4 regions of the Kitasatospora sp. NPDC059327 genome follow, and region 1 is predicted to be linked to each of the others. Evidence: predicted binding sites of a transcription regulator. Region 1 holds the regulator's gene; each other region holds the start of a gene.
The links. Region 1 encodes HrcA, which represses chaperone genes, less so after heat shock. Its sites were predicted from a motif close to TTNGCACTCNGNNNNNCNGAGTGCNAA; they were not measured.
Positions count from the first base shown of each region.

Region 2: the regulator HrcA is predicted to act here: its motif matches at 1,245-1,271, upstream of groES (co-chaperone GroES).
Region 3: the regulator HrcA is predicted to act here: its motif matches at 1,087-1,113, upstream of groL (chaperonin GroEL).
Region 4: the regulator HrcA is predicted to act here: its motif matches at 1,315-1,341, upstream of ACFXHB_RS12280 (FmdB family zinc ribbon protein).

Region 1 is NZ_JBHYYB010000001.1:266,739-268,937, reverse strand. Features, by position in the region: gene htpX (zinc metalloprotease HtpX) at 1-444, opposite strand, end outside; gene hrcA (heat-inducible transcriptional repressor HrcA) at 706-1,740, shown strand; gene dnaJ (molecular chaperone DnaJ) at 1,817-2,199, shown strand, end outside.
Region 2 is NZ_JBHYYB010000020.1:8,457-10,655, forward strand. Features, by position in the region: gene ACFXHB_RS14850 (methyltransferase domain-containing protein) at 1-1,065, opposite strand, end outside; gene groES (co-chaperone GroES) at 1,414-1,719, shown strand; gene groL (chaperonin GroEL) at 1,852-2,199, shown strand, end outside.
Region 3 is NZ_JBHYYB010000030.1:82,673-84,871, forward strand. Features, by position in the region: gene ACFXHB_RS20130 (cold-shock protein) at 591-794, shown strand; gene groL (chaperonin GroEL) at 1,270-2,199, shown strand, end outside.
Region 4 is NZ_JBHYYB010000015.1:75,317-77,515, forward strand. Features, by position in the region: gene ACFXHB_RS12275 (MFS transporter) at 1-1,087, shown strand, start outside; gene ACFXHB_RS12280 (FmdB family zinc ribbon protein) at 1,353-1,688, shown strand.

The DNA.
Region 1 (2,199 bases):
CAGCTCGTGCGCCAGCACGCCCTCCAGTTCCTCCGGCTCCAGCCGCCGCAGCAGGCCGGTGGTGACGCAGACCACCGCGTTCTGCGGGTTGCGGCCGGTCGCGAAGGCGTTCGGCATGTCGTTGTCGGCGACCGCCACCCGCGGTTTGGGCATGTCGGCGAGCGCGCAGAGCCGGTCCACGGTGCCGTGCAGCTGGGGGTACTGCTCCGGGGTGACCCGGTGGGCGCCCATCGCCCGTTCGGTGATCTTGTCGCTGAACCAGAACTGGGCCACGAACAGCCCGCCGGAGATCAGCACGATCAGTGGCCAGGCGCCGCGCAGCAGCGCGATCAGCAGGCCGGTGAAACCGACGTACAGCAGTCCGATCACGAACATCGTCCCGACCATGCGGCCGGTCAGGCCCCGGTCCGGGGCGAAGCGGGTGTGCTGGCCCGAGGTCGACATCGCTGGTCCTCCGTTCGCCGTTCGCTATCGATGCTGCCACCCGGCCGGTCCGGCGGCATCACCCGCGTGCCGCGGAGTGCGGGCAGGATCACCCCGGCGGGGCCGTTCCTGCCGTCGGACCCGGGCCTTACACTGGCAGGTACGGTTCTGGCACTCGTCTGCTCGGAGTGCCAAAGCCGCGGGTCCGCCCAGAGCGGCCCGGAACATGCCGGAACGGACATGTCACAACGGACAACGTGCGAAGAGGGAGGTGCGTGCCCCATGGCCGGTGAGGTCCGCCAGCTCGACGAACGCAAGCTCGCCGTGCTCCGCGCCATCGTCCAGGACTACGTGGGCACCGAGGAGCCGGTCGGCTCCAAGGCCCTCGTCGAACGACACAACCTCGGGGTCTCCCCGGCCACCGTCCGCAACGACATGGCCGCGCTGGAGGAGGACGGCTTCATCCACCAGCCGCACACCAGCGCCGGGCGGATCCCCACCGACAAGGGGTACCGCCTCTTCGTCGACCGGCTCGCCGAGGTCAAGCCGATGAGCGCGCCCGAGCGGCGGGCGATCCGGCACTTCCTGGACGGCGCGGTGGACCTGGACGACGTGGTCGCCCGCACGGTCCGGCTGCTCGCCCAGCTCACCCGGCAGGTCGCGGTGGTCCAGTACCCCTCGCTCTCCCGGTCCACCGTGCGCCACATCGAGCTGGTCGCGCTGGCCCCGGCCAAGGTGATGCTGGTCCTGATCACCAACACCGGCCGGGTCGAGCAGCGGATGGTCGACTGTCCGGGCGCGGTCGGCGAGGTGGTCCTCGCGGACCTCCGCGCCAAGATCAACACGCGGGCCGTCGGGGTGCGGCTGCCCGAGGTGCCGGGGCTGCTGGACGAGCTCCCGGCGATGTTCGAGGCGGCGGACCGGCCGGCCGTCACCGTCGTCCTGGCGACGCTCTTCGAGGCGCTCGCCGAGCAGAACGAGGAGCGGATCATGCTGGCCGGCACGGCCAACCTGACCCGCTTCGGCCACGACTTCCCGCTCACCATCCAGCCGGTGCTGGAAGCACTGGAGGAGCAGGTCGTCCTGCTCCGCCTCCTGGGTGAGACCGCCGACGCCGGGATGACGGTCCGGATCGGCCGGGAGAACGCGTACGAAGGGCTCAATTCCACCTCCGTCGTCTCCGTCGGTTACGGTTCGGGCGACGAGAGCGTGGCCAAACTGGGTGTGATCGGTCCGACCCGGATGGACTATCCGGGCACAATGGGGGCGGTGCGAGCGGTGGCACGGTACGTGGGTCAGATCCTGGCCGAGTCGTAGGGAACGACCGGCGTCACACCTGTGACACCGGTACCAGTCGCAAGCACTTCTACAGGCGGAACAAGCGGAGCATTTGGTGGCCACGGACTACTACGCGGTACTCGGCGTCCGACGGGATGCGGGGCAGGACGAGATCAAGAAGGCGTTCCGGCGCCTGGCACGCGAACTGCACCCGGACGTCAACCCGGACCCGAAGACGCAGGAGCGGTTCAAGGAGATCAACGCCGCCTACGAGGTCCTCTCCGACCCGCAGAAGCGGCAGGTCTACGACCTCGGCGGCGATCCCCTCTCGCCCAACGGCGGCGGCGCGGGCGGCTTCGGCGCGGGCGCGGCCGGGTTCGGCTTCTCCGACATCATGGACGCGTTCTTCGGCGCGGCCGCCGGCCAGCGCGGCCCGCGCTCGCGCACCCGGCGCGGCCAGGACGCCATGATCCGGCTGGAGATCACCCTGGAGGAGGC
Region 2 (2,199 bases), on a different contig from region 1:
CTCCGGGGTGATCGCCATTCCCCGCTTCTTGATCACCACGGTGCCGACGGCCCGCTCGCGCAGCAGCGCCTTCAGCTTCTTGATGTGGAACGGCAGGACGTCGGTCAGCTCGAAGGCGTGCGCGTACGGGGTGGCGACCAGGTGGTCCGAGGTGACGTAGGCGATCTTCGGGTCGATCAGCCGGCCGCGCACCTGCCCGGCCACCTCGGCGACCAGGTGGGCCCGGATCACCGCGCCGTCCGGCTCGTAGAGGTAGCGGCCGACCGGTCCGGCGGGCGGGTCGGGCAGGTCGCCGCCGGTCAGCGAGGCGCCGTGCGGCAGCAGGGTGGCGCGGTGCGGGCGGTCGGCCCCGGTGCCGAACCAGAGCACCGCCTCCTTGACGTCGCCGTGGTCGGAGACCCATTCGGCCTCGGCGTCGGCCGGTACGGCCTCGTGCGGGATGCCCGGGGCGACCTTGAGCGCGCCGACCGGGGTGCGCCGGCCGGCCTCGATCGCCCAGGAGAGCGGCGGGGCGTAGGCCTCGGGGTCGAACACCCGGCCGCGCGCGGTGCGGCGGGCGGGGTCGGTGAAGACCGCGTCGTACCCGGTGACGTCGATGTCGGCGACATCGGCGCACCGCACCTCGACCAGGTCCGCCAGGCCCAGCGCGGCGGCGTTGGCGGCGGTGGCCGCGCAGGCCGCCGGGTCCTTGTCGACGGCGAGCACTTCGATGCCGGCCCGGGCCAGCGCGAGGACGTCCCCGCCGATGCCGCAGCAGAGGTCGGCCAGCCGGCGCACGCCGAGGTCGGCGAAGCGCCGGGCCCGCCACTCGGCGACGGCGCGCCGGGTGGACTGCTCGACACCGTTGGGCGTGAAGAACATCAGGTCGGCGTCCGTGCCGAACTTCGCGCGGGCGCGTTGCCGCAGCCTGGCCTGTCCGAAGGCCGCCGAGACCAGCTCCGGCGAGTGCTCCCGGCGCAGCCTGGTCGCCAGCGCGAGCTCCTCCTCGGGTGCGAACTCGCGCAGTTCGGCGAGCAGGGACTGCCCCTCGGGGGTCAGCAGGGGCTGCAGGTTCTCGGTCTCCACGCGCTCATTCTCCCCGGTCGGGCCGGGGCGGCGCCGGGGTGCCGCGGCGTCGGGGCGGCTGGGCCGCCGGGGCCGCCCGCACCGCCGGTCCGGCGGGGGGTACGGGTGTGCGGCGCGGCGGTGGCCTCGTACAGGAGTGCGACCGGGGACTCGCCGGTCCGAACCGTTCGGGCGCGCCGTTGGCACTCTGGTTGACTGAGTGCTAACCGCCGCCTATGGTCGTCCTTGGCACTCTCCCCATGGTGAGTGCTAACGCGACGACGTGTGTCTGACCCCCGCGACGGCAGGCCCGCAGGTTCGCCACCTACCCGTTAGAAAACCCCGTAATCTCCGAAGGGGAGCTCGGACGTGACCACCAGCAGCAAGGTTGCCATCAAGCCGCTCGAGGACCGCATCGTGGTCCAGCCGCTCGACGCCGAGACCACCACGGCCTCCGGCCTGGTTATCCCGGACACCGCCAAGGAGAAGCCCCAGGAGGGCGTCGTCCTGGCTGTCGGCCCGGGCCGCTTCGAGGACGGCCAGCGTCTGCCGCTCGACGTCGCCGTCGGTGACATCGTCCTGTACTCGAAGTACGGCGGCACCGAGGTGAAGTACCAGGGCGAGGAGTACCTCGTCCTCTCGGCGCGCGACGTTCTCGCCATCATCGAGAAGTAAGCAGCACCGAGAAGTAAGTCGTTCCAGCCCGCCCCGGATCCGTGTCCCAGTGACAGGGGCCCGGGGCGTGGTTGTTGGTTCACGTAGTCCGGTGGCCGGCGTGCCGGCCGCAGCCCCGAGGGAATAGGGAACATGGCGAAGATCCTGCAGTTCGACGAGGACGCCCGCCGCTCGCTGGAGCGCGGTGTCAACAAGCTGGCCGACACCGTCAAGGTGACCATCGGCCCCAAGGGCCGCAACGTCGTCATCGACAAGAAGTTCGGTGCTCCGACCATCACCAACGACGGTGTGACCATCGCCCGCGAGGTCGAGCTGGACGACCCGTACGAGAACCTTGGCGCGCAGCTCGTCAAGGAGGTCGCCACCAAGACCAACGACGTCGCGGGTGACGGCACCACCACCGCCACCGTGCTGGCCCAGGCCCTGGTCAACGAGGGTCTGCGCAACGTCGCCGCCGGCGCCGGCCCGGCCGCCCTGAAG
Region 3 (2,199 bases), on a different contig from region 1:
CGGCCGGGTCGTTCACCGGCCGGGCCGTTTCGACCAGGCCGTTCGCGCGTACGGAATTCCGTTCTTCGTACGCGCGGGCGGCCTGTCGTCGCATTCCGGCGGGAATATTTCGGGGTCCGGGGGAGTAGAGTGTCGCTTGTCCGGGAAGAGGGCCGCCCCTCCCCCCTCGCTCCGGTACTCGAATCGTCCGCGCCCGTACCGCCGGTGTCTGTCCGGCCGCTGAGACCGGCGCCGGGGCCGTGACCGTGAAACATGTCAGGCCGATGTCAGAATTCTCGAAGGCATTTGAGTAATTCGTCCGCTATGTCCGGCGTGAAATGCCGATTTCCTCCCGCTTTGGCCCGCCCTGTCCCTCGGGAGGCCGCCTGAATTCCCGGTGGTTGGCCCTGTTGCAGAGGGCGTCGATCCGGATACATTCAGCCGCGGTCGACGCAATCACCCGCTCACCGGATGCCTTCCGGTGGTCTCCGCGGAGGATTGCGGCGGGCACGGCTGCGCCCAGGGGGGGTTCCCCGGGCCGGCCTCCACCAGACCCGGGTCCGCGACCTGCGGGCGCGTGAAGGGCCAGCACAGCACTAGGGGAGTTCGGAATGGCTCAGGGCACCGTCAAGTGGTTCAACGCGGAGAAGGGCTACGGCTTCATCGCGGTCGACGGTGGTGCGGACGTCTTCGTCCACTACAGCGCGATCCAGATGGACGGCTACCGCACCCTTGAGGAGGGCCAGCGGGTCGAGTTCGAGATCTCTCAGGGGCAGAAGGGCCCGCAGGCGGACATGGTCCGCGCGGCGGTCTGACCTTTCCGACCCCAGGAGTTCGGCTCGGCCCTATCGGCTGGTGCGCCTCTTGCTTCACGACGGGCCCGTACGACACATGTCGTCGGGCCCGTCGGCATGTCCGGCGCGGGGTCCGGGGGCGGGCCCCGTCGCGGACCCGTCGGCAGGTCCGGCGCGGGGTCCCGGGCGGCCCCCGGGGCGGCTCCGTCGACATGGCCGGCACGGGGTCGCCGAGGGGGCTCCGGGAGGTCGGAGACGGCCGCGCGGGGGCGGCCGGCGGGGGTGGGCGCGGCTCGCGGTTTGGGCGATTGGGCTTGCACTCGCCTACCCGGAGTGCTAATCATTGGCGTTAGCACTCACAGTGTGAGAGTGACAGCGGACCGGGTCGGTGAGGCCCCCGGGAGCGGTAGGGGAAAGGACCCCCGCACACCAGGGCCGTCCGTCGCGGGCACCCCTTGGTCCGAGCAGTCGACCGTGTCCCGGAGGACCACTTCTGATGGCCAAGATCATCGCCTTTGATGAGGAAGCTCGCCGCGGCCTTGAGCGTGGCATGAACCAGCTCGCCGACGCGGTGAAGGTCACGCTCGGCCCCAAGGGCCGCAACGTCGTGCTGGAGAAGAAGTGGGGCGCCCCCACGATCACCAACGACGGTGTCTCCATCGCCAAGGAGATCGAGCTCGAGGACCCCTACGAGAAGATCGGCGCGGAGCTCGTCAAGGAGGTCGCCAAGAAGACCGACGACGTCGCGGGTGACGGCACCACCACCGCCACCGTGCTGGCCCAGGCGCTCGTTCGCGAGGGTCTGCGCAACGTCGCCGCCGGCGCCAACCCGATGGCCCTGAAGCGCGGTATCGAGAAGGCCGTCAAGGCCGTCTCCGACCAGCTGCTGGCCCAGGCCAAGGACGTGGAGACCAAGGAGCAGATCGCCTCCACCGCCTCCATCTCGGCCGCCGACACCCAGATCGGCGAGCTCATCGCCGAGGCCATGGACAAGGTCGGCAAGGAAGGCGTCATCACCGTCGAGGAGAGCAACACCTTCGGTCTGGAGCTTGAGCTCACCGAGGGCATGCGCTTCGACAAGGGCTACATCTCCGCCTACTTCGCCACCGACCTGGAGCGGATGGAGGCGACGTTCGAGGACCCGTACATCCTCATCGCCAACTCCAAGATCGGCTCGGTCAAGGACCTGCTCCCGCTGCTGGAGAAGGTCATGCAGAGCGGCAAGCCGCTCGTCATCATCGCCGAGGACGTCGAGGGCGAGGCCCTGTCGACCCTGGTCGTGAACAAGATCCGCGGCACCTTCAAGTCCGTCGCCGTCAAGGCCCCGGGTTTCGGCGACCGCCGCAAGGCCATGCTCGGCGACATCGCCATCCTCACCGGTGGCACCGTGATCTCCGAGGAGGTCGGCCTCAAGCTGGAGAACGCC
Region 4 (2,199 bases), on a different contig from region 1:
GCTGGCCGACCGCTACGGCCAGGCCGCCGTGCTCGTCCCGAGCGTGATCGTGCACGCCGTCTCGGTCGGCACGCTGATCGCGCTGGCCCTGGGCCACGCCCCGGTCTGGACCCTCTTCCTCGCCGCCGCCCCGGCCGGCGCCAGCGTGCCGCAGGTCGGCGCGATGGTGCGCGCCCGCTGGGTCGCCAAGCTCTCCGCGGCGGGCACCGAGCAGTCGGCCCCCGGCCTGTCGGCGGCCAAGCTGAACACCGCGTTCGCCTTCGAGTCGGTGACCGACGAGTTCACCTTCGTGATCGGCCCGGTGCTCGCCGGCGCCATCGCCACCTCGGTCACCCCCGCCGCCGGGCTGATCGCCGAGGCCGCGCTGACCGTGGTCGGCGGGCTCGCCTTCGCCGCCCAGCGGCGTACCGCGCCGGCCCGCCACCCGCACCAGCCCGGCGCCCGGCGCGTCTCCGCGCTCTCCTCCCCCGGCGTGCGACTGCTGGCCGGCGCCTTCCTGGGCGTCGGCACCGTCTTCGGCGCGATGCAGGTCTCGGTGACCGCCTTCACCGAGTCGGTCGGCCAGCCCGGGGCCAACGGCACCGTGTACGGGATCTTCGCCGGCGGCTCGATGCTGGCCGGCGTGCTCTACGGCATGGTCGCCTGGCGCCAGGCCGCCCGGCACCGGATGCTCGCCAGCTACGCCCTGCTGGTCCTGGGCTGCTCGACGCTCTGGGCGATGCCCAACCTGGTCGCGCTGTCCGTGGCCGGACTGGTCTGCGGCCTGGCCATCGCGCCGACGCTGATCACCGGGTACACCCTGGTCGAGACGCTGGTCGCGGACGGCGCCAAGACCGAGGCCTTCACCTGGCTGACCGGTGCCATCGGGCTGGGCCTGGCCGTCGGGTCCACCGTGGCCGGGCGACTGATCGACGGACACGGGCCGTCGGCCGGGTTCCTGGTACCGGTGGTCGGCGCCGGGCTGGGCCTGGTCGCGCTCGTCTCGCTGCGCCACCTGCTCGTCGCGCCGGGTGCGCCGAGCACCGTGGTCGCGTCCGCCGGCGAGCGGAGCGCCGCACCGCAGCTGGTCGGGGCGGCCAAGGGCTGAGCCGCGACGGGTGGCGCGGCCGGTACGCCGGGCGGGGTGCGCGGACGTCGGGCGGGGTGCGCGGCTTGGCGCGCCGGACGGGGTGCGCGGCTTGGCGCGCCGGACGGGGTGCGCGGCGGGCGGGGCGACCCGGGGGGGGCGGGAACGGACGCTTCGGCGCGCCCCCGGCTCATCTCACATTCGAGTCGCTGGACTGATCCAGCGGAATGCCGCATCATTGACCATCGTTAGCACTCATCAGGCGAGAGTGCCAGGAGGAAGACAAGTGCCCACGTACCAGTACCAGTGCACCGAGTGCGGTAACGGCCTGGAGGCGGTGCAGAAGTTCACCGACGAGGCGCTGACCACGTGCCCCGACTGCCAGGGACGACTCCGCAAGGTCTTCTCGGCCGTGGGTGTGGTCTTCAAGGGTTCCGGCTTCTACCGGACCGACAGCCGTTCGTCGTCCAGCAGCTCCGTGAGCACCGGTTCGTCGTCGGCCGCGAGCTCGTCGGGCTCGTCCTCGGCGGCGTCCTCGACCTCGTCGGCGTCCTCGTCCTCGTCCTCGGGTGGCTCGACCGCTTCGGCGAGCCCGGCTCCGGCGGCGAAGCCGGCCGGCTGAGTCCGGACTTCGGAAGGCCCGTGGGCCCGCGCCACCGCGCGACCCACGGGCCTTTCGCCTGCCCGGGGGCGGGTGGCGGGGGCCGGGACGGGGCCGGGGGCGCGGGCATGGGTGCGGGTGCGGGTGCGGGTACGGGTGCGGGTCGCCCCGGCGGCGGCGTCAACCGGCCGCAGGTCGACTAGCTCGTACGGGTGTACGAAGTTGTCCACAGGGCCGAGTTGTCCACAGGCCTGGGGACAGGGCTTCCGTCGAGCGCGCGGGCCGCGCAGAGTCTGCGTCGGAAGAGCCGGTCCGCACCGCGGGCCGGCGCCCTGCGACTCACGGCGGTGCCCATGTCGACCACGAGCCTCCCCCCGCGCCTTCCCCTGCCGCTGCCCGCCCCGGCCGTCCCGCCACGACAGGAGGTGCCGCCGTTCCCGCCGATCCGACGCGGCGGCGGCCGCCTCCACCGGCTCCGCGGGGTCGCCCGGCACCGGGCCGGGGCACCCGCCCTGCTGCTGCTCACACTGGC